Regions from separate parts of the Paenibacillus sp. FSL R5-0914 genome, predicted to be linked through region 2. Evidence: riboswitches for the same ligand, from Rfam matches in the RefSeq annotation. Region 2 holds a riboswitch; each other region holds the start of a gene.
What was found. Region 2 has a riboswitch for cyclic di-AMP ahead of MKX60_RS03400 (C40 family peptidase). Riboswitches for the same ligand answer to the same signal wherever they lie in the genome.
Positions count from the first base shown of each region.

Region 1: another riboswitch for cyclic di-AMP. It lies ahead of MKX60_RS21720 (APC family permease); the one in region 2 lies ahead of MKX60_RS03400 (C40 family peptidase).
Region 3: another riboswitch for cyclic di-AMP. It lies ahead of MKX60_RS08460 (alpha/beta fold hydrolase); the one in region 2 lies ahead of MKX60_RS03400 (C40 family peptidase).
Region 4: another riboswitch for cyclic di-AMP. It lies ahead of MKX60_RS01265 (hypothetical protein); the one in region 2 lies ahead of MKX60_RS03400 (C40 family peptidase).

Region 1 covers NZ_JBBORH010000002.1:1,267,643-1,275,543, reverse strand. Annotated here, with positions in the region: gene MKX60_RS21730 (DsbA family protein) at 68-820, shown strand; gene MKX60_RS21725 (disulfide oxidoreductase) at 817-1,281, shown strand; cyclic di-AMP (ydaO/yuaA leader) riboswitch at 1,479-1,637, shown strand; gene MKX60_RS21720 (APC family permease) at 1,761-3,578, shown strand; gene MKX60_RS21715 (ABC transporter substrate-binding protein) at 3,781-4,788, shown strand; gene MKX60_RS21710 (FecCD family ABC transporter permease) at 5,010-6,065, shown strand; gene MKX60_RS21705 (FecCD family ABC transporter permease) at 6,065-7,099, shown strand; gene MKX60_RS21700 (ABC transporter ATP-binding protein) at 7,175-7,901, shown strand, end outside.
Region 2 covers NZ_JBBORH010000001.1:800,465-808,365, forward strand. Annotated here, with positions in the region: gene MKX60_RS03390 (M1 family metallopeptidase) at 1-1,971, shown strand, start outside; gene MKX60_RS03395 (hypothetical protein) at 1,983-2,813, shown strand; cyclic di-AMP (ydaO/yuaA leader) riboswitch at 3,028-3,166, shown strand; gene MKX60_RS03400 (C40 family peptidase) at 3,220-3,648, shown strand; cyclic di-AMP (ydaO/yuaA leader) riboswitch at 4,008-4,149, shown strand; gene MKX60_RS03405 (C40 family peptidase) at 4,155-4,646, shown strand; gene MKX60_RS03410 (GNAT family N-acetyltransferase) at 4,904-5,389, shown strand; gene MKX60_RS03415 (c-type cytochrome) at 5,517-5,873, shown strand; gene MKX60_RS03420 (4a-hydroxytetrahydrobiopterin dehydratase) at 5,965-6,252, opposite strand; gene MKX60_RS03425 (hypothetical protein) at 6,481-6,774, opposite strand; gene motA (flagellar motor stator protein MotA) at 6,981-7,784, shown strand; gene motB (flagellar motor protein MotB) at 7,768-7,901, shown strand, end outside.
Region 3 covers NZ_JBBORH010000001.1:1,900,508-1,908,408, forward strand. Annotated here, with positions in the region: gene MKX60_RS08435 (carbohydrate ABC transporter permease) at 1-834, shown strand, start outside; gene MKX60_RS08440 (glycoside hydrolase family 43 protein) at 882-2,414, shown strand; gene MKX60_RS08445 (endo-1,4-beta-xylanase) at 2,443-3,462, shown strand; gene MKX60_RS08450 (Nif3-like dinuclear metal center hexameric protein) at 3,574-4,368, shown strand; gene MKX60_RS08455 (hypothetical protein) at 4,453-4,626, shown strand; cyclic di-AMP (ydaO/yuaA leader) riboswitch at 4,848-5,032, shown strand; gene MKX60_RS08460 (alpha/beta fold hydrolase) at 5,139-5,948, shown strand; gene selD (selenide, water dikinase SelD) at 6,105-7,163, shown strand; gene mnmH (tRNA 2-selenouridine(34) synthase MnmH) at 7,221-7,901, shown strand, end outside.
Region 4 covers NZ_JBBORH010000001.1:305,040-312,940, forward strand. Annotated here, with positions in the region: gene kdpA (potassium-transporting ATPase subunit KdpA) at 1-1,045, opposite strand, end outside; gene kdpF (K(+)-transporting ATPase subunit F) at 1,058-1,135, opposite strand; gene MKX60_RS01265 (hypothetical protein) at 1,262-1,678, opposite strand; cyclic di-AMP (ydaO/yuaA leader) riboswitch at 1,869-2,058, opposite strand; cyclic di-AMP (ydaO/yuaA leader) riboswitch at 2,479-2,644, shown strand; gene MKX60_RS01270 (hypothetical protein) at 2,778-3,269, shown strand; gene MKX60_RS01275 (hypothetical protein) at 3,286-3,795, shown strand; gene MKX60_RS01280 (hypothetical protein) at 3,835-4,287, shown strand; gene MKX60_RS01285 (hypothetical protein) at 4,439-4,630, opposite strand; gene MKX60_RS01290 (ABC transporter permease) at 4,665-5,954, opposite strand; gene MKX60_RS01295 (ABC transporter ATP-binding protein) at 5,947-6,849, opposite strand; gene MKX60_RS01300 (ATP-binding cassette domain-containing protein) at 6,854-7,711, opposite strand; gene MKX60_RS01305 (GntR family transcriptional regulator) at 7,803-7,901, opposite strand, start outside.

The sequences.
Region 1 (7,901 bases), on a different contig from region 2:
ATTATATAATTTTAAATGTATATGATAAAAACTACATTAGTCCACAGAGGACAGAAAGGAACTCTCCTTGAGTAAACCTAATAAAAGTACAAGCGTTCCCCAGCTTAGCAAACAAGAGAAACGGCGGGTAGAACAGGAGCAGCAAAAGCAGAAGACGAGAATTTTAATTATTAGTTCAATAGCTTTAGTAGTCATCATTTTTGTTGGATTGTTTATGTTAGCTTCGAAAGATGCCGCAAAAAATGCCACTTCGGGAGAACCAGTAGCATTCAATTACAGTGAGCTACCTAGAGTCGGTAAAGAGGATGCACCTGTTAAAATTGTTGAATTTGGAGACTTAAAATGTCCAGCGTGTTCCCAGTTTGCAACTTCAGTTAAACCGAAAATTGTTCAAGATTTTGTCAACGAGGGAAAAGCAGCGCTCTACTTTGTAAATATGGCTTTCGTTGGTCCAGACTCTGAAACTGCCTCACTTGCTGCATTATCTGTTTACCATCAGAATAATGATGAATTCTGGAAGTTCTATGATGCTGTATATGCTCAGCAAGGTGATGAGAGCGAAGAATGGGCGACTGAAGATTTCTTAGTAAGCCTTGCGGAGAAAGAGAAGTTAGCTATCGATTACGAACTGCTTCGTAAAGATATTAAGGATCGTACGTATGCAGATGAGCTGAATAAGGGTATGCAGTTAGCTAGTGAAGCTGGGGTGACGACTACACCATCCCTTTATATCAATGGAGTAATGACTACGGATCCATTTAACATTGAAGCGATTTCAACTGAAATTAACGACGCCGCAAAAGCTGTGGAGGCAAAGTGACAAAGTTCCTATCTTTTTGCAAGCGTAACTGCCTGTATCTGGCCTGGTTCGTCTCTTTAGTTGCTGTTGCTGGTAGCTTGTATCTGAGCGAAGTATTGAAATATGAACCTTGTAAGCTTTGCTGGTTCCAGCGAATTTTTATGTATCCTCAGTTATTCCTCTTGGGAATTGCAACCTTTCGAGGGGATAAAAGGATTATCCCATATGTACTTCCACTAAGCTTGATTGGTGGCAGTATCTCGATCTATCATTATGCGGAGCAGAAGATTCCTGCGTTAAGTAAAGTGCTTCCTTGTACAATTGGTGTTCCTTGTAATAAGGATTACTTGAACTTTTTTGGATTCATTACGATTCCTTTCCTTGCATTAATCGCTTTTGCTTTAATTAGCATTTTACTTTGGTACGGACGCAAGGAAGAAGAAGTGATGGAGTTAGATACAGAGGAAAGTTTAGGATTTTGATTTTTTAATTTTAAAGGATCCGAAAAAATGTGAAAAGTGATTAAAAACACGATCCAGAGGGATAATTGAAGAGAATGAAAGAGAGCATCCAATAAGACGCTGTATTTGCGCTTACTGGATGTTTTTTCATTCTTTTTTCATTTTTTTCAACGCTTTACTGTATACGCTTTGTAGACTAATATTAGACCTTGTGAGAAGTTGAATATGCGCTGAATTTTCTTAGGAAAAACGGGGGAACCAAACTTGGCATATGTGCCAATGGGGTGAATCGGAATGGGTCGATTAGACTTATACCGTAGGGCTAAACCACAGCCCGAATCCGCCAGCTAACCTCGTAAGCAAAGGTGGGATAATGACCATGCATAGCATGCGGATCATTTCCGTATGCTATTTTTAGTGTCTGCATTTATGAAATCCACCAATGAAAACAGCGCGCGGAAATTCCGTTTCAGCTCCCAAAGAAAGGAACTGTATCCACCATGGTAAGCAAGGTAAAACGACTATTGATCGGGCGTCCGATGAAGTCGAACGAACTCGATCATGAAAAGTTATCCAAGGTTAAAGCACTGGCTGTCCTGTCTTCTGATGCGCTCTCGTCTGTAGCCTACGGAACGGAACAAATTTTGATTGTACTGGTGGCTGCGGGGTTTACTGCCATCTGGTATTCCCTGCCAATTGCATTAGCCGTATTGGGCCTGCTGGCCATCCTGATTTTATCCTATCGGCAGACGATTTACGCTTATCCTCAGGGAGGCGGAGCTTACATCGTTGCCAAGAGTAATCTTGGTGTTCCGACAGGGCTCTTAGCAGGAGGGTCTTTGTTAGTGGATTACATTCTGACCGTAGCTGTTAGTGCGTCGGCAGGGACGGATGCGATCACATCGGCTTTTCCAAGTCTTCATAATCACACCGTTCTTATTGCAGTATCAGTTATTATTTTACTTACTTTGATTAATCTTCGCGGAGTTACAGAATCAGCTTCATTCATCGCAATCCCAGTGTATTTGTTTGTAGTGTCGATTGTAGTGTTGATTATCTCCGGTATTATTAAATATGCAGCAGGTGGCGTACATGCGAATGTCCCTGAAATTGGCTCTGCTGTTTCTAATGTTAGTTTGTTTCTACTATTAAAAGCCTTCAGTTCTGGCTGTTCGGCACTTACGGGTGTAGAGGCTGTATCTAATGCCATTCCAAACTTTAAAGCACCAGCTGAAAAGAACGCAGCCAAGACCTTAATGGTTATGGGGGTTATACTTGGATTTATGTTTACAGGTATCACACTACTGGCGTATTGGTACGGCATAGTGCCTGATGAAAAGGCAACGGTTGTTTCACAGATCGCTGAATCGACCTTTGGCCGCGGAACCTTATATTTTTTCATTCAAGGTATCACAGCAGTAATTTTGTTCTTGGCAGCTAATACAGCTTACTCAGCGTTCCCGCTGCTCGCATTTATGTTTGCAAAAGATAAATATATGCCACATGCTTTTATGGTTCGTGGAGACCGTCTAGGTTTCTCTAATGGTATTATTTTTCTAGGTGTTCTGTCTGCTGTGCTTGTAGCTGCATTCCACGGAAATACAGAAAGCTTGATTCCACTTTATGCGGTTGGTGTATTCATTCCTTTCACATTGTCACAGCTAGGAATGATGGTTCATTGGTTTAAAACAAAACCAGCGGGATGGAAAAAAAGATTTGTTGTAAATACCATCGGTATGCTGACTACATTGACGATTACTCTTATTTTTATCATCACTAAATTCTCAAGCGTATGGATGGCTTTCATTTTCTTACCTGCTGTAATGTTCGTGTTCCACCGGATTCACAAGCACTATTTGAACACTGCAGATCAGCTTCGTATATGCCCGAGTACAGATAAACCTTTGATTAAAGGCAGTACAGTTGTTGTTCCTGTTGCGGGTGTAACACGTGCTGTACTACATTCCATCAGCTATGCCAAGTCTCTAACGGATAATGTTGTAGCCGTGTATGTTGGCTTTGATGAAGAGGACATTCAAAAAATGGAGCAACGGTGGGAGGAATGGAATCCGGGTGTACGCCTGATTGTACTTCGTTCCAGATATCGCAGTATTATTCGTCCGTTAGTGAAATTTATTGATACTGTTGAGTGGAAGACCGCAGCGACGGATCATATCACGATTCTGATTCCACAGTTTATAACTAAGCATTGGTGGCAAGCTGTACTTCATAATCAGACCAGCTTTTTAATCCGTTCGTATCTAATGAATTCAAAAGATGTTGTAGTTGCGACTGTCCCATATCATTTGAATAAATAATGGATCATTAAGGAGAGGCTATATCCGGAACGTTCGGAATATAGCCTTTTTTTGTATTTTTGAGAAGGAAATTATTACAAATCCACAAAATTTAAAATTTATATGTTGACATAGAGAATGAGAATCAATATCATTTAAAAGTGAGACTGAGGTAGTCAACACCTTTGAATAACATAGGATGTACACACTAGGAGGGTATTTAATGTTTTTGTTTAACAGAATAAGATTTGGAAGCATGAAATTAACGATGATCGGATTAATGGTGATGGTGCTATTCTTATCCGCTTGCGGTAATAATAATCCCGGTAACGCTTCAAACGCAGGAACAGACAAAGCGACGGCACCTACTGCTGAAGCTACAGAAGCTCCTGCAGCTGCTAAGACGTTAACGGATGCAATGGGACATGAAGTAACGATTCCAGCTAATCCACAACGTGTACTGGGTTCTTATTTGGAGGATGCTTTGGTAACTCTAGGTGTGACTCCAGTAGCGCAATGGTCCGTGACTAATGGTATTCAAGATTATCTGTCCACTGAATTGAAGGATGTTCCTACGATCAGCTACGATCTTCCGCTCGAGGCAGTAACCAGCTTCGCTCCGGATCTTATCCTCATCCCATCGGAGTCATCTGTACAGAATGGTATCTATGACCAACTGAATAAGATTGCACCGACTTATGTGATTGGGGATAAGCTAAATCAAGATTGGCGTAAATCGCTACTCAAGATTGGTGAAATTCTGAACAAGACACCTGAAGCAGAGAAAGCCATTAAAGATTATGAAGACAAGGCGGCTGCAGCGAAAGAAAAGCTTAAAGGAGCTATTGGAGATGAGTCCGTGGCGATTTTATGGTTGGTACAAAAGAACTTCTATATTGTAGACGAAACCCGCAGCAGTGGTGCTGTATTATATACAGACCTTGGTGTAAAGCTGCCTAACTTAGTAACAGAAATTCCTGTTGGTACAAGAGCTACTTGGAATCCAATTTCGCTAGAGAAGCTTTCTGAGCTGACAGCAGATCATATTATCCTTGTAAATAGTGATAAGACTGAGGGTTCGGAGATTCTGGACAGTGCAATTTGGAAAGGAATCCCGGCTGTAAAAGCTGGTAATGTACATGAAATGAGCTCAACAAGCAGTTGGCTATACAGTGGTGCTAACGCTGGTGGCAAAATTATTGACGATGTGTTAAAAAGTTTTGTGAAATAAAGAGTCGTAATTCACCATGAATGAGACTGATCATTTGGGTGAGGAAGGGCGTGCAGATCAAGTATCTTAGGATACTTAGATCTGCACCATTTTTTTATAAACCATTCCTGTATTACTGAAAAATAACTCCTACAATTGTACAACCTAATTTTTTTTGCGATAATGAGAATGATTGTTGTTATCATATAGACCATTGTAACTATCGATTAAGGAGACGACTCATGGTTTCACCCTCAGATTTCGCACATCGTAATAAAAATGATACACAAAAAGCTATACATACCCGACCGGCAGCTGCAATGGGTATTCTAGTGATTGGACTCGCTGCCATTGCCTTTGGACTGGCACTTTCGGTCTCAGTGGGTGCGGCAGATATCAAGCTAGCTACGGTATGGGAAGCAATATTTCATTTCAATCCAGATGTACAAAAACATCAGGTGATAAGAGAACTGCGATTTCCACGCGCGATAGCAGGTGCTTTGGTCGGTGCTTGCTTCGCAGTAGCAGGGGCAATCATGCAGGGGATGACAAGGAACCCTCTTGCGGATTCAGGTCTGTTAGGCTTGAATGCGGGAGCAGGTGTAGCGCTGGCCATAGTTTTTGCTTTTGCACCTTCGATCTCATTTACTTCACTTATGTTGTTTTGTTTTATAGGTGCTGCTATAGCGTCTTTTATCGTATTTGGAATCGGGTCGCTATCTTTTAATGGCCTTACCCCTTTACGTTTGACGCTGGCAGGTTCCGCGGTTAGTGCACTACTGGTTGCTGTTAGTCAGGGCATAGCTATTCTTTTTAACTTATCCCAGGATATAGCCTTCTGGTTGGCTGGCGGAATGGGTGGGGCAAGCTGGACTCAGATCAAGATTATCTTCCCTTGGGTGTTCGTGGCACTAATCGCAGCGATGATGTTATCGCGGTCAGTCACCTTGCTCAGCTTAGGAAGAGAAGTTGCAGTTGGTCTGGGGCAGCGGACAAGATTAGTACAGTTGGCATGTATGATTGTTGTAGTAGTTCTTGCCGGAAGTGCAGTCTCAATGGTTGGCCCGATTGCTTTTGTAGGACTAATTATTCCACATGTAGCACGTTATTTCGTTGGAGTAGATTATCGCTGGATCATTCCTTGCTCGGCAGTTCTTGGAAGCTTATTGATCATCTTTGCGGATATCGCCGCTAGAATGATAAATGCCCCTTATGAGACGCCGCTAGGCGCATTAATTGCCATCATCGGTGTACCTTTCTTTATTTACTTAGCGAGTAAGCGGAAGGGGGAGCTGTAATGCACAGAACAACCCTTTCTCCCAATGACAATGAACGCCGTACACGTGCTATTACAGTGTTATCACTCCTTGCCATATTGATCGTTGTTGTTTTTATTGTCAGTATGAATACAGGATTTATGCGTCTATCCCCACGGGAGGTATTACATACACTGCTGGGTGATGGAACTCATCAGCAAAAGCTTATTTTATTTGATTTCAGATTACCTCGCATCGTAATTTCATTGTTGGTTGGAGCGGGCTTTGCAGTGTCAGGCTGTATTTTACAAAGTCTCGCAAGAAATGCACTTGCTGAACCGGCTACGCTAGGCATAAGTGCGGGTGCTGGTTTTGCGGTAATCATTTTTATCTCGTTTTTTCCGGCTACAACAGCAGCTCCGGTATTTGTCTTGCCGCTCTTAGCGCTTGGAGGGGCTAGCTTAACCGCCGCTTTAATCTATATTCTTGCTTATAGAAAAGCAGATGGTCTATCTCCAACAAGGTTGATCCTTATCGGGATTGCAGTCGCTGCCGGAATTAACGCTTGCCAGCTGGTGTTGGCACTTCGGCTTGATCCTAATAATTATCAGTTTGTAGCGACTTGGATCGCCGGGAAAATATGGGGTGGCGATTGGAGATTCGTCCTTGCTCTGCTACCTTGGATAGCGATTCTGTTACCGTTCGCCTTCTATAAAGCCCGTATTCTTAATGTATTGAATCTAGGGGACCATACTTCAGTAGGACTTGGAATGCGAGTGGAGAAGGAGCGTATTCTCCTTCTAGTGACAGCAGTTGCGCTTGCCGGCTCCTGCGTTGCTGTAAGTGGAGGAATTGGCTTTGTCGGCCTAATTGCACCACATCTTGCCCGCAAGCTTGTGGGACCCCGTCATCAGGTATTATTGCCCGCTAGTGCGTTGACAGGGGCGCTTCTTATGATTACTGCTGATACTATCGGCAGATGGGTGTTACAGCCTGCAGAAGTTCCAACAGGCATCGTGGTTGCGATCATTGGTGCACCTTACTTTTTATATTTACTCGCCAAATCGAAAGCATAATGCGTACGAAGCGAGTTTTACTATGTAGTTCATTCTAGGAGCATAGCTCCATAAAACTTTTAAGGAGTTGTTAACATGTCAGAACGTTTGAACACAGAAGAGTTAAGTATTGGGTATGCAGAGGCTACAATTGTTAAAGGGTTGAACTTAACTATCCCTACGGGAAAAATAACCGCACTAGTGGGCGCTAACGGTTCTGGTAAATCTACAATTCTTAAAACAATGGCCCGGATCATGAAGCCTAAGAGCGGCAGCGTAATGCTGGACGGCAAATCGATCCATAACTTCTCAACGAAAGAGGTAGCTCGTCAGCTTGCGATCTTACCGCAAAACCCAACGGCTCCAGACGGACTAACGGTCTCTGAACTTGTCAGCTATGGCCGTTTCCCGCATCAAAAAGGATTTGGCACAATGACAGCAGAGGATCGCAGCATTATCTCCAACGCAATCACTGTTACAGGTATGGAGCCTTTCCATGACCGTCCGATTGACCGCTTATCTGGAGGACAACGTCAGCGCGCTTGGATCGCTATGGCATTGGCGCAAGAAACTGACATTCTATTTTTGGACGAACCAACAACATTTCTAGATATGGCTCACCAGCTTGAAGTTCTACAGCTTCTGCAAAAGCTGAATGAGGAAGAAGGCCGTACCATTATCATGGTCGTGCATGATTTGAATCATGCTACTCGTTATGCACAGCATATGGTAGCTATTAAATCCGGTACTGTGGTTAGTGAAGGCTCACCTACTGAAGTTATGACACCAGATGTACTGCGGGAAGTGTTTGGAATTGAGGCAG
Region 2 (7,901 bases):
GCGACCCTGGCCACCCTCGTGCTATTAGGAGGCATATGGGTCTATTCGGGGGATAACTCCACATCTTCTGTTACTAGCTTTGTTTCAAAAGAGGCCAAGTCCTCAAGCGGCATAGCTCCTGCAGCTGCACCACAACAGACACTGCCTGAAAGCGCCCCCGTTCCAGCAGAAGAGGCATTAAGTCAACGAGTTGTCGAGTATCACATCGATGTTCAGCTTGTTCCTGATACAGAAACCTTAATCGCTTCTGAGACGGTAACCTGGACACACCCCGGTGTAAAACCGGTAAGTGATCTATATTTTCATATGTATCCAAATGCTTTTGCTTCATCAGATACTACCTTTATGAAGGAGTCCGGAGGAACGCTCAGAGGTGACACCATGCCAGAGAACGGCTTCGGAAGTATGACTTTAACCGATTTGCGCACAACAGAAGGAACATCACTAATGCAAAGAGTGCAATTTGTACAACCCGATGATGGTAACGTCAACGATAAGACACTCCTAAAGGTACATCTCCCACAGCCGGTTAATGGTGGAGAAAGTGTCACGCTTAAACTCCAGTACGAGGTCCAGCTCCCCAAAATATTTGCCCGTATGGGCGCATCAGGCAATTTCGTGATGGCTGGGCAATGGTTCCCTAAACTTAGTGTATACGAGCCTATGGGCACACGCGGGGTTAAGGAGGAAGGCTGGGATTTGCATCAGTACCACGGCACCTCTGAATTTTACAGCGATTTTGGCATCTTTAATGTAACGATTGCGGTTCCTTCCGACTACACGGTAGCTGCGACCGGATTTCCTGTGAAGAATGCCAAGCTAAAGCAAGATCAGAAAATATATCAGTTCTACGCTGACGATGTCCATGACTTTGCGTGGGCGGCATCCCCTGATTTTACAGTAGCCGAAGAAGCCTTCTCTACGCCAGAAGTGCCTGGTGTACGGATTAAGGTGTATCTCGATCCATTACACAAAGACTTAAAGGAACGATACCTTCAGGCCGCTAAGGCAGCTCTGACCTACTTCAGCAAATGGTATGGTCCTTATCCCTACTCGACTCTGTCTATTATCGTTCCGCCTAAGGAGGGGAATGGGGCTGGAGGAATGGAGTATCCAACACTCATTACAGCGTTTGGAGCCACAGACTCTTCTCCTGACACCTCACTTGAAAGAACCGTCGTTCATGAAATTGGCCATCAATACTTTTACGGCATGGTAGCCAGCAATGAATTCGAAGAGGCTTGGCTAGATGAAAGCTTCACTTCTTATGCTGAAGACAGACTCATGGAGCAAGAATATGGCATCAAAACGAATCTCCCTCTTCAGTCCAGCTTGGTGACCAAATCAGAGACGCTAAATTTAGAAACATGGAAATATGCCGGGGCAGAATCCTATAGCCGGAATGTGTATATTCGCGGAAAGCTAGTACTTAAGGATATTGAACGCCAAGTAGGCACTAAGGCAATGAACAGCATCATGTCCACTTACGCACGTAAATTCCGTTTCCAGCACCCCACTACGTCTGATTTTCAAAAAGTCATTGAGAAGGTAACCAAAAAATCATGGCTGCCTTATTTCGAAGATTATATTTATGGTGGTGGTGCTCCTGATTTCTCAGTAGATACGATTACGATTAAAAAGAATGGCAACAGCGATGCTCAGAGCTATGAATCCATAGTAAAGATTACAAACAAAGGGAGCCATTACGTTGACGTTCCCATTAAATTCACATTCGCCGATGGCTCTGCTACAGAGCGGGTCTGGAGCGGTGAAGGAGCAGAGACTACCTTCCAATTGTTAAGTGATAAGCTTCTGCTCTCTGCTGAGGTTGATCCTGAGCATACCATTCTGTTAGAAAACAAACATCTTAATAACTTCAGACTGGCGGAAATAGAGCCCAAAACGCTCTCCCGCTGGACATTAAGTGTAACTAAACTAGTTGAAACCGTGCTCGGAACTCTTGTCTGGTGAGGTGAATGATTGTGAGAACATCGATAACCCGCGGCTGGCAAAGCATGAAGGAGCAATTTTATATTCTGATTCTGCTCTTCATCTACCGACTGCTCTGGGGCTACTTTATGTACGGCTTCATCCGATCTGCTATCGTTCCAATTCTACTACGTTATCCAGATAAAGACGCTGGAGGCAGCGGAATGGGCAGACTACTCTATTATGTCGAAGGGCAGTTCAGCTTGAACACAGATCCTGCGATACGTACTTGGTTATGGATGTTCCTAGGGCTTGTTGTCTTACGACTGCTACTCTCCCCCTTCATAAGGGCAGGATTACTGCATGAACTCCATCAGGAGCGAAAAGGAGAGCGTGGCCTGTTCTTTTTTCCCGGTATGAAGCTTTATGGATTTCCAGTGTTTATCTTCAGTCTAATCGAATGGGTGCTGGCTCTACTTCCGTTATACTGGCTTGCTCCAAAAATGTACGGGCTATTCTTGTCCTCCTTTCTGAACTACTCTTTGTTACTTCATCTAGTTCCATACGTATTGGCATGGCTTATATACATCTTTATCGTGCGCCTGTTCCTTCTATATATGCAGTTTGGTTATACCAGCGGCACGGGGATGTTCTCTTCCTTATTCATTTGCTTGAAGTCGCTGATTCCGGCAATAGGAATTTCAATCATACTTGGTGCAGCAGGCCTGATCCTTTTGCTAGTGTGCGGACTAACGGGTATCTTCTGTCCTGGCCTACCAGCACTTCTTATTCGTCAACTTTCATCACTGCCCTCAACACTCTTCAAAATGTGGGGAATTTCAGCTCAATATCATCTATGGCAAAGTAAAGCATTTCCACAATAATTTGAAGCATTACAGAACATAATATAAGAGTCCCGGTTCCTGAATCAGGAGCTGGGACTCTTTCGCGTTATAGACAAATTATGAGGATTTGCAAAATCGTAAAGACTTTGTTACAATAAGTCCTGTTCCATTGGTAACAAGTTTGTAATCATTTGAAACGATTTCTACATAACTTCATGTATTTGTCGTAGTCATGTCGATAAGTCACTATCTGGTGCATAAAACGCCGAATTCCTTGCACCGGGAAGTGGGGGAACCATATTTTGGGTGAATTGATCTCGCTTTGCAGTGATCATAGGGGAACCTTCTACCGAATCCTTAAGCTAACCTCACAGGCATTGGAAGGGGTACAATTTTTTTGAAGAATTTAAGAAAAGCATGCGTCGCTGCGGCGCTAGGACTTGTGATGGCGTTCTCTATTGGTGGAGGAAGTGCCTTTGCAGATTCTAAGATGGACAGTGTTATTTCAAAGACAATTGGAGTTGCCTATAAAACCGGAGGCACTAGCACTGCCGGGTTTGACTGTTCTGGATTTACTACGTATGTATTCAAGAAGGTGGGTCTTTCTTTGCCCCGTACTTCAAAAGCTCAATATAATGTCGGAACTCCTGTAGCCAAAAGCAAATTGCGTTCAGGTGACCTAGTTTTCTTTAACACATTGGGCAACGGCGTATCCCATGTCGGCATTTATGTTGGAAACGGAAAATTCGCACAATCATCATCTTCATATGGCGTGACCATCACTTCACTTAGCCAGTCCTACTGGGCCAATCGCTACGTTGGTGCTAAAAGAGTAATGAGTACTTCCTCATATCAAGCTATAGCCTACGATTAATACTTCCCCACAACTATAACCTCACAATTACATTATATAGACCTGGGTTTGATTATTCACTTAATCGAATCCAGGTTTTCTTTTGCCTTATTATATTCTTTACACCTCTAGAACGGACTTTAAACACTTTTATTTGATAAAAATTTCAATAAATATAAAAATTAGTTTAATATTATCGCTTACATATGCATTTTGTCTTTAAAAAAACGAATTTTTCTGCATGATTATGTTAAAAACGATTGCCAAGCGGCACTCTGTTTGTTACAATAACTGCAGTAAGATTTTAGTAACATTTTTGTAATCATTAAGTTGTTATTTACAAAGGTTTTGTCATGTATTGATTACAAGCTATTCCTAATCAACAGTATCAGCCGAGTTTCCTAACTATTAGGAAAACGGGGGAACCAACTTTGGGTGAATTGACCTCCATTTTTAGAGGGGTCATAGGGGACCTTCAACCGAACCCTTAAGCTAACCTCGTAGGCATCCGGAAGGGGTATAAACTTTTGAAGAAGAAGCTAGCAGCAGCAGTACTTAGCTTTTCCATTATTTTCACCATCGGAGCAGGAAGCGCTTTCGCGGATTCCAAAATGGATAAAGTGATCGACAAGACCATCGGAACTAAGTACGTATCCGGCGGCATCTCCACAAATGGATTTGATTGCTCCGGATTTACAATGTATGTATTTGATAAAATTGGTATAAACCTACCACACCAATCAGGTTCCCAGTATCAAATGGGTACTGCTATCTCCCAAGATGATTTAAGATCTGGAGATCTTGTATTCTTCAATACAAGTGGTAAGGGTGTCTCCCATGTCGGTATTTATGTCGGTGAAGGCAAGTTTGCACACGCATCTTCCTCACGCGGTGTAACGATTAGCTCCCTGAGTGATAGCTACTACGTGAAACGCTACATCGGTGCTAAACGAATTATGAGCACAGATGCTTATCATTCTGTTGCTTCTGAGACAGAAGATAATGATGATGTTCAATAAGTAAATCGTACATAGGCTCTTTTCCAAGATGTTGATTCTTGGGGAAGAGCTTGTTTTTTGTCTTATTTAGTATTTACCCCTCTCAGAATTTGTAAAACAATAATCTTCATAAATTTCTGAGTCGACCATGCCTCTTTTTGTATATAATTAGTTACAAGCATAAACGCCTTCGATGTCCTTATAAGGACCATAAGTATTTTAAGCTAGAAATATAAGACATTTTAAGTCCCCCCCCGTGAAAGGAGGTCCTTGACCTTATGATAAATCCCTCTGTTACTTTTCATGTAGCGCCTATGGAGACCAGTCACGCGGAAGAGATTTGCAACTGGGATTACACTGCCCCTTATAATATTTACGGCTGGATGCCGTGGGAGCAAATGCAGGCTCTTGGAATCGAGTTCGGTGACCCGCAGCTACGGAATGAGCAATATGTCTCCATATTAAATGGGCAAGGGATTTTGTGTGGATTCGCGCAGTTGTTTCCAATGGAAGGTGTTGTTCGCTTGGGGATTGGTATGCGCCCTGATCTATGCGGTCAAGGTCTAGGAAAAATATTCATGGATGCAATCGTGCAAGCAGCCTTGCTTCGTTATCCTGAGCGTGAGATTGATCTAGAGGTATTGACCTGGAACCAGCGGGCGATCCGAACTTACCAAAAGTGTGGATTTACGATTACCGATACGTATGAACGCCTAACCCCCACAGGAAACAAACCTTTTTATTGCATGGTCTATGATAAATAATATTAAATTCCATATTTTTCAATGATTTGATGGCATTATCGTTCATTTTTTTGTCACAAACCCTATGATAACGCTTCACCTTGAGCTATAATGTAGGGAGCAGCTTACATAGAAGGGACGAACTGGGATGCAGAAATGGATCATGAGCGGTTTGTTTTTTGCCGCCTGTGCCTTTGCGGTAGTACTTATGTTTACACTTCCAGGTAAAGAAGAGGTAGCTGAACAGAATAAGCCGACGATGCCGGAAGTCCAATTGGATGCGGCAAAGGCCGAAGCAACCGTGAAAGCCAGCTGTATCACCTGTCACGGCGATCAGCTTCAAGGTGGAGTTGGACCCAGTCTTCAAAATGAAGGCGGTCAGCATGATGCTGAAGAAATCTACAGTATCGTCACTAAAGGACGAGGTCAAATGCCTTCCTTTAAAGAAAAGCTAGCCCCTGAGGAGATTGCAAACGTCGCCCTCTGGCTCTCAGAGAAAAAGTAACAGTAACTACTACCTAAGCAACTAAAAACGCCCGTGCCAGAAGATAGTTCACTATCTGCGCACGGGCGTTTATTTATGAGTTTAGGTGACACTAACGATTTTTCTCAAAGGCTTCATTAAATTCATGTGCCTCTCGAATATCTAGAGCTGTAATACCGTCTTCCTCATTTGATTTCAGTCGTAAAGTCACTATCTTATAATCAATCGTAATATGTGGATGGTGATCAAAGGCTTCTGAAATGGTGGCTACTTCATCAACGAAAGCAATACCCTTCATATATTGGCTGAACATATATTTTCGCACCATGGTATTCTCTTCCAGCTTCCAACCTTCCAGCTTGCTGATCTGCTCACGCAGTTCTTCTTCGGTAAATAACAATTCGTTTCCTCCCTTACTAAAAATTGCAGTAAAATCCGCAGGTCCCTTTACTCGTCTTATTCGTTAAACAAAACATCCCTTAGCTTCTGAGGTCCAAGGGATGTGCCAGGATAAAGGCAATATTTTCGATTAAATGTATTCAAGAATCCCAGCGATTATAACTCGGCTACACCAATTTTAACACGGGCTACTAACTACGGGCAAATTACGCCCCGCCGCCGCCTCTTCTTAAATCAAAACAACAGAGGCTAAATCCTCTTCTCCGACTAAAATATTAATGCGGTGAGTGTCCTTATCGTAGATGATAACGCCGCTCCCCACCTCAATCATAGGTTCATTACCCAGCGCGAAGAAAAGATCCTCAGCCAGTGCCTCCCATACCTCCATCTTGGATTCCTGCGGCAATTCTTGCCACTCTTCCGGATCCATTTCAAAAAATAAGTACCCATCGGAAATTCTTCCGACAGCCTCAGTCAAATCCGTTAGGATTTCACCGTAATCTCTACCATGCTTTACACCCACATGTATCACTCCGTTTTCTCCACAGATGAATAATTACTTACCTTATCCATTATAGCCGAAAAAATGACTTCACAAAAAACGGAATGATGTCGATAAATAAGAATATACGTTATTCGGTTTCGAACAGAGTGCCTTGCCGCTGTTTCAAGGATGATATACGCGGCTTTGTCGGAACACATCTTAAAATCTCATGGACGAGGTGCATAATGGAAATTTCAACAATACTTGGTTTAATTTTTGGTCTAGTTGCAGTTATTTGGGGTATGATCCTCAAGCACGCTCCTCTTCACGCTTTAGCCACACCTGCTGCTTACGTTATTATCTTAGTGGGTACGGCAGCTTCCATCTTTATGGCCTTTCCGTTCTCGGAGGTCAAGAAGATTCCAAGTCTGTTTAAAATGATTTTTGTCAAAAAGAAATTAATCAGTAAATCCGAATTAATTACTATGTTCATGGAGTGGGCTTCTATTACACGGCGTGAAGGTCTGCTGGCTCTTGAGTCGAAAGTCGATGAAATAGAAGATAACTTCCTCAGAAATGGCATGCGGATGATTATTGATGGAAATGATCAGGATTTTGTCCGCGATGTTCTCATGGAGGACATCCACGCCACAGAGGATAGACATAAAGCAGGCGCACTCATTTTCTCACAAGCAGGTATGTATGCTCCTACACTTGGCGTACTCGGGGCCGTTATCGGACTTATAGCCGCTCTGGCTGATATGAGTGATATGAACAAATTGGCTGCAGCAATCGGGGCTGCCTTCATCGCAACACTACTCGGTATCTTTACAGGTTACGTATTATGGCATCCTATTGCCAATAAGCTAAAACGACTTTCCAAACGTGAAATTGAAGTTCGAATGATGATGGTCGAAGGTCTTTTGTCCATACAATCCGGTGTATCCACTATTGCCATCAATCAGAAGCTTGCTGTCTTCCTGACACCTTCGGAACGAGCTAAGTTAAATGATGAGAAGGAGAGTGGATCGGGTGAGCAAAAAGACTAGACGACACGAAGAGCATGAAGAACACGCCGATGAATCGTGGCTACTGCCTTATTCTGATCTTATGACCCTTCTGGTAGCCTTGTTCATCGTAATGTATTCTATGAGTGCAACGGATGC
Region 3 (7,901 bases), 1.1 Mb from region 2:
ATTGTTACCTTGTATCCATTCTTGAATACTATAGCAGTTTCCTTAAATGAGGGAAATGATACCATCCGCGGCGGCATTTATCTATTGCCTAGGGAGTGGACTATACAGAACTACAAAGCTGTTTTTGCCTCTGGTACAATTATTCCTGCTTTTTGGATTTCGGTAGCACGAACAGTGATATCTACGATCCTGAATCTATTTTTAACCACAATGCTTGCTTATACTTTAAGCCGGAAAGAATATGTTTTCCGCAAGCAGATTACCTTTGTTTTCGTCCTAACCATGTATTTTAATGCGGGTCTGATTCCAAATTATTTCCTAATTAAGGATCTTCATTTGCTTAATACATTTTGGGTATATGTAATACCGACTATGATAAGTGCATTTAATATGATCGTCATCCGTACTTATATTGGTAGCATACATGAAAGTCTTATGGAATCCGCGAGAATCGACGGTGCCGGGGAATTTAAGATTTTCATGAAAGTAGTCTTCCCTTTATGTAAACCTGTTCTTGCTACCATTGCCCTTTTTGTAGCGGTAGGTGCATGGAACTCATGGTTTGATGCTTTTATCTACACCTCTTCCCGCCAGCACTTGAGTACATTGCAGTATGAATTAATGAAACTAATACAATCTAGTATGAATGCGAACAGTAGCGCAAGTGTAGCTAACGGGGCAGGGGTAACTGCGGAGTCAGCGGGGTCAATGGTAACTCCAAAGTCCATTCGTGCAGCCGTTACTATCGTTGCTTCGGTTCCGATTCTGCTAGTCTATCCATTCATGCAAAAGTACTTTGTAGTTGGAATGAACGTAGGAAGCGTGAAGGAATAAGTAGCTGGCACCCACTATTAAGGAATAGGAAGGTTGTTTGTTAAATTATGACCCAATCTCCAATCACATACACGAACCCAATACTTCCAGGCTTCTATCCCGATCCAAGCATCACACGGGCAGGGGATGACTACTATTTGGTTTGTAGCTCCTTTGAATATTTTCCTGGGGTACCTATCTTTCACAGCCAGGACTTAATTCATTGGACACAAATTGGTCATGTGCTCAATCGTGTAAGTCAGCTAGATACACGTAAAAGTAAAAGCTCTGGAGGTATATTTGCACCAACGATCCGATATCATGAAGGAACGTTTTACATGATAACGACCGAAATACACGGGAAGGGAAATTTCTATGTTACGGCTACGGACCCAGCGGGTCCGTGGTCAGATCCAATCATTATTCCTTATGGAGGCATTGACCCTTCTCTAATGTTTGATGAGGATGGAAAGGTATATGTAACCACCCAGCAGGGAGCAGATTATGATTCCCACGCTATTCAATATGAGATAGACATTGCTACAGGAGCAGCATTAACAGAACCTGTTGTCATCTGGACTGGGGATGGTGGACCTTGGACGGAAGGACCACATTTGTACAAAATTAACGGAATGTATTATATCATGTCTGCTTCAGGCGGCACGGCAAAGGAACACCGAGAAATTATCGGTCGTTCTTCCTCCCCTTACGGTCCTTTTGAAAGATTAGAGCAACCGATATTGACCCATCGCGGGACTGATAGTCCCATTCAGTATCTAGGACATGCTGATCTGATCGAAGATCGTAACGGGGATTGGTGGGCCGTATTCCTTGGAGTACGTCTAGTAGATTCCAAGTATACAGTGCTAGGAAGAGAGACCTTTCTTGCCCCTGTAACGTGGAATGAAGACGGATGGCCGATGATTGATAATAACGAAGATATCGTAGGAGTGGATATGAAGGTTCCGCGTGTACCGGGTCAATCACCAAAGCCTGCGCTAAGCGGAAGGTATGACTTTGAAGACGATGTATTACCGTTCGCAATGACCTTTCTTCGTAATCCCGCTGAGGCAAGCTGGTCTCTAAATGAACGCCCGGGATGGTTATCTCTTCGGGGTCAATCTAAGGGTCTCAGTGATATAGGACAGGTGGCCTTTATAGGAAGAAGACAGCAGCATACTTCAGCAGAATGGAGTACATTACTGGATTTTAACCCTACCGTGGACGGTGAAGAGGCTGGACTTTGTGCTAGATTGGATGAGCATGCACATTATGAGGTTGGCTTGGTGCAAAAAGATGGCCACAGAGTCATTGCAGCACAATTAACTATTGATGGAATAACCCGTGTAGAAGCAGAAGTACCAATTACAGCTGAGCGAATTTATCTGAAAATACAGGCGGAGCTTACCGAATATACCTTATTGTTCTCCTTGGATGGGCAGGAATGGAATAAGCTATCTACAGCGGCAGCATACCCATTATCCCCACAGGCCGTAAAAGGAAATGGATTTACAGGTGTTCTTATCGGTTTATATGCGACAGGTCATGGTAAAGTAGCTGAGGTACCTGCCCACTTTGATTGGTTCGATTATCGGTCATAATGAATAGCGTTTGTTAGGAGGGAACTTGTTGAGACAAGCTAGTGATTTTACAGAGCCTGCACTAAAGACAGTGTTCGCAGAGGATTTCAAGATTGGCGCAGCCGTCAACCCATTAACTATCCAATCACAGGAGCATTTGCTTGCTTATCATTTCAACAGTATTACCGCTGAGAACGAGATGAAATTTGAAAGTCTGCATCCACTTGAGGACACTTATAACTTTAGGGCAGCAGACCAGCTGGTTGCCTTCGCCAGGGAACATCATATGGCGATGCGCGGACATACCTTGATTTGGCACAACCAGACAACGGACTGGCTGTTTGAGGATAAGGGCGGAGGACCTGTAAGCAAAGAGATTCTGCTTGCACGAGTTAAATCACATATTCAGACCGTTGTAGGACGTTATAAGGAAGAAATTTATGCTTGGGATGTTGTAAACGAGGTAATCGCTGATGAGGGAGAAGAACTTCTTCGCCAGTCGAAGTGGCTCGACATTGTTGGCCCAGACTTTATCGCCAAAGCGTTTGAATTCGCACATGAAGCCGATCCAAAGGCTTTGTTGTTCTACAATGACTATAACGAATCCCATCCATTAAAGCGTGACAAAATCTATAAACTGGTGAAGTCGCTATTGGAACAAGGCGTGCCGATCCATGGCGTCGGATTGCAGGCACACTGGAATTTATACGATCCTAGTCTGGAGGATATTCGTGCAGCGATTGAAAAATATGCATCTTTAGGACTTCAGCTCCAACTGACAGAGCTGGATGTATCCATGTTCCGTTTCGATGATAGACGAATGGACTTAAAGGCAGTACCTGCTGAGCTGCTCGAGCTTCAAGCAGATCGATATGAAGCGATGTTCGCACTGCTGAGAGAATACCGGGACGTGATTAGTTCGGTCACGTTCTGGGGAGCAGCGGATGACTATACCTGGCTGGATGATTTCCCTGTTCGTGGGCGGAAGAACTGGCCGTTCCTATTCGATGAAGGGCATAAGCCGAAGCCAGCTTTCCATCGAATTATCACCTCTGCCACGAAATCATAGAGTGGGCAAGCTGCTCAAATAATGAACTGTGAACCCGTCCTTATATCGATTAAGGGCGGGTTATTTATAAGTTGATAGATTAGTAGTATGGATCTCAAAGGGCGGATTAAAGTGAGCGTGACAATTAGAACGATTCTGGAAGATTTAATAGGAGCCATGGAACAGATAGATGGGACTGTGGATACTCTTAAGCCGGGGAATCCGGAAATGGTGATTACAGGTATGGTTACGGCATTTTGCGCTACGCAATATGTTGTGGAACGAGCGGTTGCTATGAACGCCAATTTGTTGATCACACATGAAGGTGTGTTTTACAGTCATCATGAGACGAGCAAGTGGTTAGAGGCTGACCCTGTGTCTCGCGCGAAACGGAGTTTGATTGAGCGTTCTGAACTGGCTATTTTTCGTTATCATGATTATTGGCATCGGCATCAACCGGATGGGATCATGGTGGGCTTGCTACGAGAGCTTGAATGGTCAGCCTATGTGGTTGAGCAGCAATCCACTGCTACAATCCTATCGATTCCAGCTATGACGGTAAGTGAAGCGGCTCTGTATATAAAAAGAAAGCTAGGCATCTCCTATGTACGTGCTGCCGGAGACCTATCCCAGACATGCAGACAAGTGGGGATATTAGTAGGTTACAGAGGAGGTGGGACGATGGCTATTCCTCTTTTTAATCAGCATAATCTTGATTTAATTATTGCTGGCGAGGGCCCCGAATGGGAAACTCCAGAATATGTGAGGGATGCTGTCCACCAAGGCAGATCAAAAGCGCTGATTATGTTAGGTCATGCGGAAAGTGAAGCTCCAGGAATGAAATATTTAGCTGAAGTTCTGGCACAGAAATACCCAATGATTCCTACTTATTTTATTGCTGAACAACCGGTCTATCAGCTGGTTTAATTCGTATAAACCGAAATGAAGAATAAATTTGCATATTATGGAGAAAATGATTGGAAACCAGGTCACTGAGAAAGGAGTGTTTCAATGGAAATTCCTTTGGAGGCTGATGAAGTGTTAAGTCGTATCAAAAAGCTTCAAATCGATGGAAGCTCGATCAGCAAAAAACAAGTGAAGCAAAGCGATCCTGATCTTATGAGAAGTGCGCTGTTCTTTTTTCCGAGCTGGGAGCATGCATTGAAAAACGCCGATCTGTTGTAGCCATATGATTGTATAACGAAGCCGAGTGGTTCAGGGATTGATCTCTGATGGCCGCTCGGCTTTTTTTAGATATATTGAGTAAACAAGAGCAAAAGAAAGAGAAAACGAAGTGTATGCTCAATATGAAATGAAAAGCATGGCTTTCAACATTATTTTGCCCACGGCTCAACTTTACAAGAAACCTTACACGGAGTATGATTCATCACATAACTGACAATTACATAAGAAGTCCGCTTAATTTCCGTTAAGGAAAGCGGGGGAACCAACAACTGGGAACCAGTGTAACAATCGGTACTAGTTATGGGGTGAATCCTGTTCCAGGTGCAGAAATGCATCCATGCAGGTAGGGCAACTCTCACTGCCCGAATCCGACAGCTAACCTCGTAAGCGTATGGAGAGAGGATGAATGGCGTATTTGATGATGAATAGCCACAGAGAATCCCTCTGTGGTTTTTTGCTGCGTTAAAAAGCAGATATAGTTGTAGAACCTATCTATGAAAGAGGTGTTAACTTTGCCTATTGCTAAACTGAATGGAACTTCGCTCTATTACGAAATCAATGGAACAGGGGCTCCGGTTGTGTTTATCCATGGACATGGATTAACACATAGTATGTTCAAGCCACAATTGGAGTATTTTTCTGATAAATATAAAGTGATTCTGTGTGATTTACGGGGGAATGGCAAATCAGGTGAATTACTGCAGGCCCCAAACGAGATTATTGAAACCCAATGTCTAGATATAATTATGCTATTGAATGATTTGGGTATTCGTGAGGCTGTTTTTGTTGGGAGTGCCTATGGGGGGCTCGTCGTTCAGCATATTGCGAAACAATACCCAGAGCGAGTAAAAGCGATTGTTGTCGCGGATAGCTTTTGTAGAAGTCAGGCGTCAACGATAATTGGTAAAATCCAGCTTATGGCTGCTTATTGTAGCTGGTTAATGTATTACGCTCCAAGTGAGCTTGTACTGCCTTCGATTCGTATGATGTACCGGGAACGCTGGAATCTGGCTTATAACGAGATTAGAAGAGGACTTCTCGATAAACGTCCACGGGAATTGTATCGGCAAAGGCTGGCTACGAGCCATGTGGATTACACTAGATGCTTAAAGTCTTTTAAGCGTCCCGCCTTATGTATTGTAGGTGACTTTAGTGAATTTGGAGTTAATTGTATGAAGGATATGGTGTCTCAGCTGCCACATGCTCAGTTAGTGATCATCCCTAACGCATTAGATCCTAGTAATCTGTGTCAGCCGGAGAAATTTAATGCTATACTTCAGCGGTTTTTGGAGAAACAGCAGGAAACTCAGCAGATTAGTTGATCTTAGTGGTAAGTGAGAAATGAGGGGCGTCCCATAGCCGGGGAGTATGTACTGGCTACGGGGCGTTCTTCTGTATGTCTGTATTTTGTACAATGCTGTCTACTGATGTAAGATTAAAGATATTCGAGATTAACTATCTAAAGGAGCTGAGTCATGATGTCTCAAGCCGAAACCATAAAATTGACCTCATTATCTTCAAAAGGGGGCTGCGGCTGCAAAATCGGTCCCGCCGATCTCATGCAGGTTATTCGCAGTCTACCACCAACCGTTCCTAATCCGGATCTACTTGTAGGTTTGGATACCAGTGATGACGCTGGGGTATATCGATTAAGTGATGATCTGGCGTTAGTGCAAACTGTTGATTTTTTCACGCCGATCGTGGACGACCCTTATTCCTTTGGGCAAATTGCAGCAGCTAATGCGTTAAGTGATATTTATGCTATGGGCGGCAAGCCGCTTACAGTGCTTAATATTGTGGCCTTCCCTATTTCTGTTTTGGACAAAAGCATTCTCGGTGACATTTTGCGCGGTGCAGCAGATAAAGTGCAGGAAGCAGGAGCAACGCTTGTGGGCGGACATTCCATCGACGATAAAGAGCCTAAATTTGGATTGGCCGTTACGGGCCTTGTGCATCCGGACAAAGTAAGAACGAATGCAGGTGCGCAGGCAGGAGACAAGCTGATTTTGACTAAACCTATCGGTGTGGGCATCTTAACGACTTCTATTAAAAAGGATCAGCTATCCACAGAAGAAACTACACGCCTTACGACAGTCATGTCTACATTGAATAAAAAAGCGGCTGAAATCATGGAGCCCTATGATGTACATGCTTGTACAGATGTTACCGGATTCGGGTTGCTTGGACATGCCTCGGAAATGGCAAAAGGGAGCAATCACGGACTGATTATTCGTCAAGGCAATGTACCGATGCTGCCAAGAGTAAGAGAGCTCGCGGAGCAGGGCTTTGTTCCAGGCGGCACTAAGAATAACTTTGCTCATTTGGAGGGCAGTATTCTTTATCCGGAAGAGATGGACCAATTAAGCCGCTATATTCTGTGTGATGCTGTGACTTCCGGTGGATTGCTGATCTCTGTTGCTCCTGAACAAAGTGAGGATTTGCTAAAAGAGTTAGTAGATGCAGGTGTAGAAGCAGCATTGATCGGAGAGGTAACGGAAGAGCATCCGGGTCTGATTGCAGTTATAGCTGCGCAATAACGCTGGAGTTCAGCTTAGAGGCGACCTAAGAAGTTAGCCACCAGAGGAGAGAGCGCATTGTTTCAGGATATTACATTGGAAGAACTAAGAGTGTTAAAGAATAAGAAGCAGATCACCGTTATCGACGTTCGATCTCCTTCTGAATATAAAGATGCAACGCTGCCGGATAGCTTGAATATTCCCTTTTTTGATGATGAGGAACGGGCTGAAGTAGGTACGTTGTATAAACAGACAAGTGTGCAGGCTGCGAAAGAACGCGGTTTGGAGATTGCTGCTGCGAAGCTACCTTCCTTTGTCAAAGAATTTGCTGCGATTCAAGGGGACAAGGCTGTATTCTGCTGGAGGGGAGGTATGCGCAGCCGTACAACTGCGACCGTACTTTCTTTAATGGATATTCACGCTTACCGATTGATTGGCGGCTATAAAGCTTACCGTAAATGGGTACTCGATGAACTGGAGTCCTATGAATTCAAGGCGAAGCCTTATGTCATTCATGGAAATACGGGTACAGGTAAAACAAACCTGCTGCACCGCCTGAAGGCACAGAGCTATCCTGTTTTGGATTTGGAAGGAATGGCAGGTCACCGCGGTTCTATCTTTGGCGAGATCGGACTTCATGCAAACAATCAAAAAACGTTCGATAGTCTTCTTATGGAGGAATTAATTAAGCTTGGGGATGCTCCTTATGTACTGTTTGAAGCGGAGAGCAAAAAGATTGGGAAGGTCGTAATGCCCCCA
Region 4 (7,901 bases), 500 kb from region 2:
TGTTAACACTACCTGTCGTAGCTGCGGTTGTTACTGAAGTAAACAAGGAAGACTGCGGTATGCCGAAGCGCACCTCTTTACCTTCCATGCTACCTTGTGAAGATTCGATTCCTAGTGCATTGATCGCCGGATTACCTTTTGATTCAGCATAGAAGTTTAGGCTTAATAGCAGAACAAACAAGGTCATCATTGCGGTAAAAATTACCCAGCCCTGACGTTTGTTCTTGGCAAACAATCCGTACATATAAGGGAGCGAAGCTGGCAGCATCCACATAGAGAGAATCTCCAGAACGTTCGTAAGTGGATTAGGGTTCTCAAAAGGATGGGATGAATTGGCCCCGAAGAAGCCGCCACCATTCGTGCCCAGATGTTTGATCGATTCCAAAGAAGCTACTGGACCGATAGCAATTTGTTGTGTTTGGCCCTCTAGTGTAGTGACTTCAAGTGATGGCTTGAGCGTTTGTGGCACATGCAGTCCTACCAGCACCAATGAAACTAACAAAGCTAGCGGAATGAACACACGAATATGTGCTTTGACGAAATCCTCGAAGAAGTTCCCGACTGATTTCCGTCCCGTGATTCCTCTGACAAAGGCAACCGCAACAGAAAATCCGCTCGCTGCAGATGTGAACATCATCATCGTGATGACAGCCATTTGTGAAAAATACGAAAGCCCCGTCTCCCCGCTATAATGCTGCAGGTTCGTATTGGTCATAAAGCTGATCACTGTATTAAATGAAAGCGTCTGTTCCATATCCGCAATTCCATTCGGATTTAGCGGTAAACCCCGCTGCAATCGAAGAAAGATATAGCTGAAAGTAACCAGTACGATATTCGTTAAAACAAAGCTGAGCGCGTACTTCTTCCAGGACATACCGTCCCGTTTTTTCAGGCCGATCAGCTTATAAATTCCTTTTTCCATGCCTCCAAACCATCGATCCGTACGGTTCGGTTCATTAGAAAATACATAATATAAATACGTGCCCATCGGCTTAACCAGCAAGATAAGAATTACGATTACAGCAACTATTTGCAAAATGCCCATGAATGCCCCTCCTTAAAATTTCTCCGGATGAATCAATGCGTAAACCAGATATACAAACAACAGTAGGGTAACAGCGATTACTAGAATCACAACTTATCCCTCCCTGTATCCTCAACTACACCTGCGCACCAGCGCATAAATCCATAAAACAACCCGTAAATTACAGCTAACGAAGCTACCATATACAGATCCATCATATCTCCCGCACTCCTTCTTTTATCCTTGATGAGGTGATTTATCGATTAGAAAATCAGCATCACCACTGTGGGAATAGATTACATAACTTGCACCAAGTCTTTTATAGACCAATCTAGGATTTATTGAGCTTGTGATTACAAAAATCGGCTGCGTCGTCCAAGTGCGGCACATCTGAATGTAGCGGCAGCATAACGTAAAGCTGCTCTCGAACAGATATACCCGTCCTACCGGGAACGGCGGGCGAAACCAAGTATTCTGATGGCGGGTATCAACTAGAACGACTTGTTCAATCCCCATCTCTTCGAGTAGGGCCTTCTCAGGCAAGTTGTTGGTCAATCCGGCCATCTTAATGCCTCTGAATTTTAGAAGCTTAATAAAATGTTCGCCTGCCTTCGTTGGCGCACATACCAGTACATATTCATTCTGATCTGTCATCTCTTATTCTCCTCAAATGCTTTGCTTGTAAGATCAGAGCTTGATCACCCTGATCTTGAAAGAAAAGCTACCGCTAATGATGAATATAACGACCTCTTCGTGAGGTTTTCCATAAATGCTTTGCTTAAAAAAGCACAGCAAAAAGCCACAAAGGATTCTCCTCTGTGGCTCGCTAGCGGTCACATTGCACTCATCCTCTCTCCATACGCTTACGAGGTTAGCTGTCGGATTCGGGCGGTGAGAGTCGCCCTACCTGTATAGATGCGAGCTCACTCGCACCTTCTACAGGATTCACCCCATAACCGGCTTCCGACTCTCACATCGTCTGCCGATTGTTGGTTCCCCCGCTTTCCTTATCGGAAATTAAGCGGATCAAATATTCGATTGTTGTTGAAACAGGAGTAATCATACCCTTATGCAGGAAGAATTGTAAAACCTGATTGATGCCAAAATAATGCAAATTAAAAACTATTTTCGCGTTGGATAGCGCTTACTTGATATCCAATCTCTCTATATCTCTTGTTTACTCGAGTTTTAATCCATTAGCGAAAAGCGGGCATACCATGTGATTTTATTCACCACAAATGTAGAAATCTCAAAAAATCGCCTTTATAGGTAAGAAAACAAGAAGTCGAGATTAAGCGAGGAAGAAGCCCGATAACTCGCAATAAATACCTATTTGGTTCCCTTTTCCGTCGTAGTAGGCAGGATTTGGTTTAAATTGCGCTCAAAAGAACACTTTCTGTTTTTACAGAAACACCTTGAAAAGAGTATGATTCGGGTTGAATCTATTTCACGAAATACATTCAACGCTGAGTTCCTGCATTTGCAGGGAACGGGGGAACCATCAGGCCACATGGCCTACTTGGGGTGAATCCGAAGGAGACTGTTCAAGTCTCACATAGGTAGGGCGACTCTCACCGTCCGAATCCGACAGCTAACCTCGTAAGCGTAAAGAGAGAGACCCTTGATCCGCCACGCTTTGGCACAGGTGTGTGTATACCTGTATTCCAAAACCGCAGCAGAGGTCCTCCTCTTGCTGCGGTTTTTGCGTTACCTGAATCTATAGGGTGATAGCATGCTGGACGGGGTGAAAGGAATGAAACACTATTATTGGGGAACTCAGCAAGGGCTACTTGAGCCGATAAGTCTAAATTATGTTTGCTTTGGAGCGTTGTGGTTCGAAGAGGATCATCACAGAACTATTGTCGGCTATGCTTTTGGTCAGAAGCAGATTGAATCACTTCGCCATTTCAGCAGCCCATCTACCTGTGAATACTGTATGGACCGAACAATTATATACGAAATATATAAAAGTATCCGAGAAAAGCAACAGCTGCAGGATTGGTCAGCACACCAACGTTTTCCGTGGCTCACCGCTTTTAAGGAACCGTGGAAAGATGTTGCAGTCGGTTGGTACGTAATGAGATCCCGCAACACCTTTCCCTTACATTTATCCGTTATACGCAAACAGAAATTCAGACTATGGCTGGAGCATGCCGCAGTCTGTGAGAATGAAGCTGAAATGCTCGCCTGTATAGAGAAGGCTAATGACATTCACCATGTAGATCTTAAGCTTTTGGAAACCTAAGGAGGAGAAAACTGTCATGGACCAGCGAAGACTATCTCGCATAGAAGTATTCGTCTTTGATTCACCTGAGCCTATTCATTATGGAATGGAGGCTGATCAAGGCAGCCGTTATGGCATCCTGAAACTTACCTGTAAAGGAGGTAGCAGCTGGGGGGCATGTCTTATCTCTGCCAATACCAAAACTTTCGATCTTATTAAATGGAGTTCTTTTCTCAGAATGATATACCATTGCCGGCTAGAGGAAGCGATAGATAAAGTACGTACCCATGGTTCAGAGTGGGATCAGACTCAGTTTGAGCTAGTACAAGGTGCTTTACAGGATTTAAAAGCCAAGCTGCAGGGCAAATCCTTGGCAGGGCACATTGAACAAGGTCGTCTGTACAGAGCTGTCGCTGGTGGGAGAGATTCCAAAGGAGGGCGGCTATATTATAAACCATCCAGTGTTGCGCTTCAAAAACATAGTTATCCAGAACCTGATACCGCCGAGCTTATCAACAAATCCATTTCTTACTTTTCTATATTATAGGTTCATCCCATAAACAATTCTGAAAGGATCGTGTTTATCATGCCTGACCCCTTACCTGCCGAATCCCCCCGTAGAACTATATTTGCAGAGTGTGTTCAGAAGTGTACGAATGATATCTATATGCTCAGTTCCATGTTGTTACAACAATCAGCAGAAGCTGAGGAGGTTACTATCCGTACTTTTAAAGAGCTTCATAAAATATTCCGTCAAAAAAGCTTCGACAGCCAGCTATTCTCTGTCGAAGCTTACCGCTCTTGTATCCGACAATGCGCCGATTATTACGCACGCCGCTCTCTCCTGTCTGCCAAGGCATTGCCTTGGGAGGAACAGCTTATAAAAACGATGTGGTATGGCCTAAAGCTATCTTTACCTCAAATAAGCATCATCCTGCAAAAGAGTGTTCCTGTACTAAAAGCGCAGCTTAGGCGTGTGCGGGAGCAACTGACTGCTCCAGAGGATTTGCTGCCTAGTGGTAATCTATCCGTTGTCTAATCCCTCAAAAGGAAAGACATTTGAGTGTACGGAGCATATATTGGACTCAGGAGCCCTGGAGTCCGCAACTATCTTCCAAATAACTTTTACGATACGTACACAAAAAATAAAAAAGCCACGGCATCTGCCGCGGCTTCCTTATCTCCTACTATTACGCTTTACTCTTACGCGCCTTACCGTACATCCACAATCCCGCAATCATCCCCACCATGGCAATCCCAGTCAATACACCCTGAGTGAAATCCATTAAAGCGGACCCATTGGTCGAGAGCATTCTACTAACCGTAGCCAGAGATACCGAACTCATTAAAAGCATCATATTGTATTGTTCACTTTTAGTCATGATTACCACTCCTTAAAAGTTTATATGAAGCCACTTAGATCTTGTAAGCCTTCATCGCTTTTCTGATCTCTTTAATACTTGGACGTTTGCCGTACATCAATACGCCTGTGCGATAGATCTTGGCAGCCAACCATCCAAAGATGAACGTGGTAACAAGCAGGATGGCTAATGATACAATAACTTGCCAGATCGCTACTTCACCAACACCAATTCGGAGCAGCATGGTCAATGGAGAGGTGAAAGGCACATAACTCGCTACCTTAACCAGCAGAGTATCCGCATTAGAAATACTGAACAGTGGAACATAGAATGCTACGAAGCCTAACATCATAATCGGCATAACCGCTTGGCCAAGATCCTCTGTACGGCTGACAATCGAACCTACAGCTGCATACATCAAGGCATAGAGGAAATAACCTAGTACATAAAGAACAATTCCATAAAGCAACAAGTTAATATTAAGCTGGCCTAAATCCAGGTCTAAATCTTTCAAAATCGTTGCATTATGCGGAAGCTTAAGATTGACAACTACCGCTGCGATAATGACGCCAATTTGTAATAATCCTACTAAGAAGACACCGATAACTTTACCAAACATTTGCGCTAAAGGTGAGGCACTTGTAATCAGAATCTCCATGATCCGTGAGCTCTTCTCTGAAGTAATCTCAGCTGCGATCATATTACCGGTCATCATGATAGACATGAAGAACAGCATAAGCATGGCGTATACAATGACGTAATTAATAGGTGGAGCGGATTCCTGCGACGCATCCTTATCTCCCGCAGTCCCATCAGGGTTGAGCTGCTGAGTAGCTATCTGTACCGGTGTTGACATAGCAGCAATCTGCTCCTGCGTCAGCTTGTCGCCAACGATGAACTGGGTGTTGGCCTGCTGAAGGGCATTTTGGAGATAGATTTGCACATCGCCCTTCAATTCACCATTTTCACTATGATAAGTAACGGGTGGAAGTCCTTCGCCAGTAGGTTCTGCAAAAGTAACGTACCCCTCTACAGTCCCTTCATCTAAAGCTTTCTTTAGCTCCGCATCGTCGGCAGAAGTATATTGCACAACTTTTGCCTGCGGCATTCCCTCAGGTGAAGTATATGCCTTCAACAACTCTGCAGCCTGATTTCCCTCTTCCGCGATCACAGCAATTTGAGTCTCTGCGTTTGTTTTAGAATCACCCTTAAACTGATCGATGATGTACGGAAGATTCATCCCAATGCTGAGCAGCAACACTAGAATTAACGTAGTAATCATGAATGATTTCGTTCTTACTTTATTTTTAAAGGTAAAGCCAATAATTGTTCCCATCTTATTCATGAGATTCACCCACCGCTCTGATAAAGATTTGATTTAACGTTGGTTCCTTAATTTCAAAATGCTCCACTTCACCCTGCGCCATCGCCTGCTGTAGGATACGTTGTGCTGCGCCGATCTCACTGATGGACAACAGATAACCTCGCTCCTGTCGCTGTACTGCTGTTACACCTGCAATTGATTCTAGACCGGTCACTTCGTTATCCGTACGCAACAATACTTGTTCACGAGGATATCCACTCTTAATCGTACGAATATCGCCCTGCACGACAGTATTGGAACGATCCAAAATCGTAATATTACGGCAAAGCTCTTCAACATGCTCCATCCGGTGAGTAGAGAATAAGATACTCGTTCCTTGATCACGTAATTCTTTTACCGTATCTTTCAGTAGTTCCACGTTAACAGGGTCCAAGCCACTGAAGGCTTCATCAAGGATGAGAATTTGCGGTTTATGAACGACTGCGGCGATAAAGCCCATTTTCTGCTGATTCCCTTTGGAGAGCTCTTCAATCTTCTTATTGTAATAATCTGGAACCTCAAACCGATCAAGCCAATAGCGGAGGCTCTTATCTGCATCACTAGCTGACATCCCCCGCAGACGTGCCAAGTAGACGATTTGATCGCTTACCTTTACCTTTGGATATAATCCTCTTTCTTCGGGCAGATAGCCCATGATTTGCTGAAGTTCGCTGTTATACGGCTTTCCATTATACAAAATATTCCCGCCATCAGGGTAAATTAGGCCAAGCACCATGCGCATGGTGGTTGTTTTTCCTGCACCATTTGCCCCAAGTAATCCGTAAATTTCCCCCTTGTCTACCGTTAGGTTAATTCCGTTTACAGCGGTTTTTTCTCCATATTGCTTCATTACACTTTCCAGCTTTAAGGCTTCCATTTCTCTAGTCCCCTCTCTTGTGATCAATCAGGATAGGACGGTGTCCCTGTGTCCATAAACCCAGTATTTCGTCCAATTCTAAACTGCGACTCTTGATAACCTTTACGCCCAAGTCCTGAATGCGTTTCTCGTTCTTAGAAAATTGTTCTATGATAAAAGAAGCTACACCCGGTGTATCCATGGTAAAGTTTATACCTCCCGGTAATTCCGCTGATAACTCAGCAAGCTCCTCTTCACCTGCAACCTGTACCCATACCTCGGTCCAAGTACCGAATAAACTGTCTTTCTCGGCCATACCCAGCAGTTCACCTCTATGCATAAGCACGATATAATCTGCCAACCGCCGTACCTCTTCCACAATGTGTGTCGAGATGATGATCGTAGCGTTGTTCTCATCCATATATTTAAGCAGCGTCTCGATCATAATCTTCCAGGCAAAGGGATCAAGACCTGATGAAGGTTCATCCAATAGCAGCAGACTTGGGCGTGACGCAAGTGCTGCGGCAATTTCGAATTTCCGACGCTCACCCTTTGACATCTTAGAAAGCCTCATATGATATGGAACCTCAAAGCGATCCATTAGATCCTGAAAATACGACTCATCCCAGTTCGGATACCAATGCTGTCGAAATTGAGCTGCCTCTTCTGCATTCCAGTGGTTCTCCTCAGTAATCGATGTCTCAGGAACATAGGCAATGGTCTGCCGCAGCTCCAGAGGCAACCCGCTATTATACCTGTTCTCAAACCAATATATCTCGCCTTCCTCTGGATTGGTCAGCTGCATTAGTAGATTCAGTAGCGTGCTTTTGCCAGATCCATTCTGACCTACCAGGGCTGTAATATATCCTTTAGGCAGATTCATGGTCAGCGGTCCTATCGTCTTGTTTCGCCGTTGTTTAAGTACATTCCGCAATTCTATAGCCATCTGTACCATATGAGTATGCGCCCCCCTTTCATTCCTGTGCTCTATACTTGCGTTCTACAATCTCCATAAAAATCTGCTCAAGTTCATCCTTGCTGCAATGTATCGATCGGCCGATATCCACAGCACT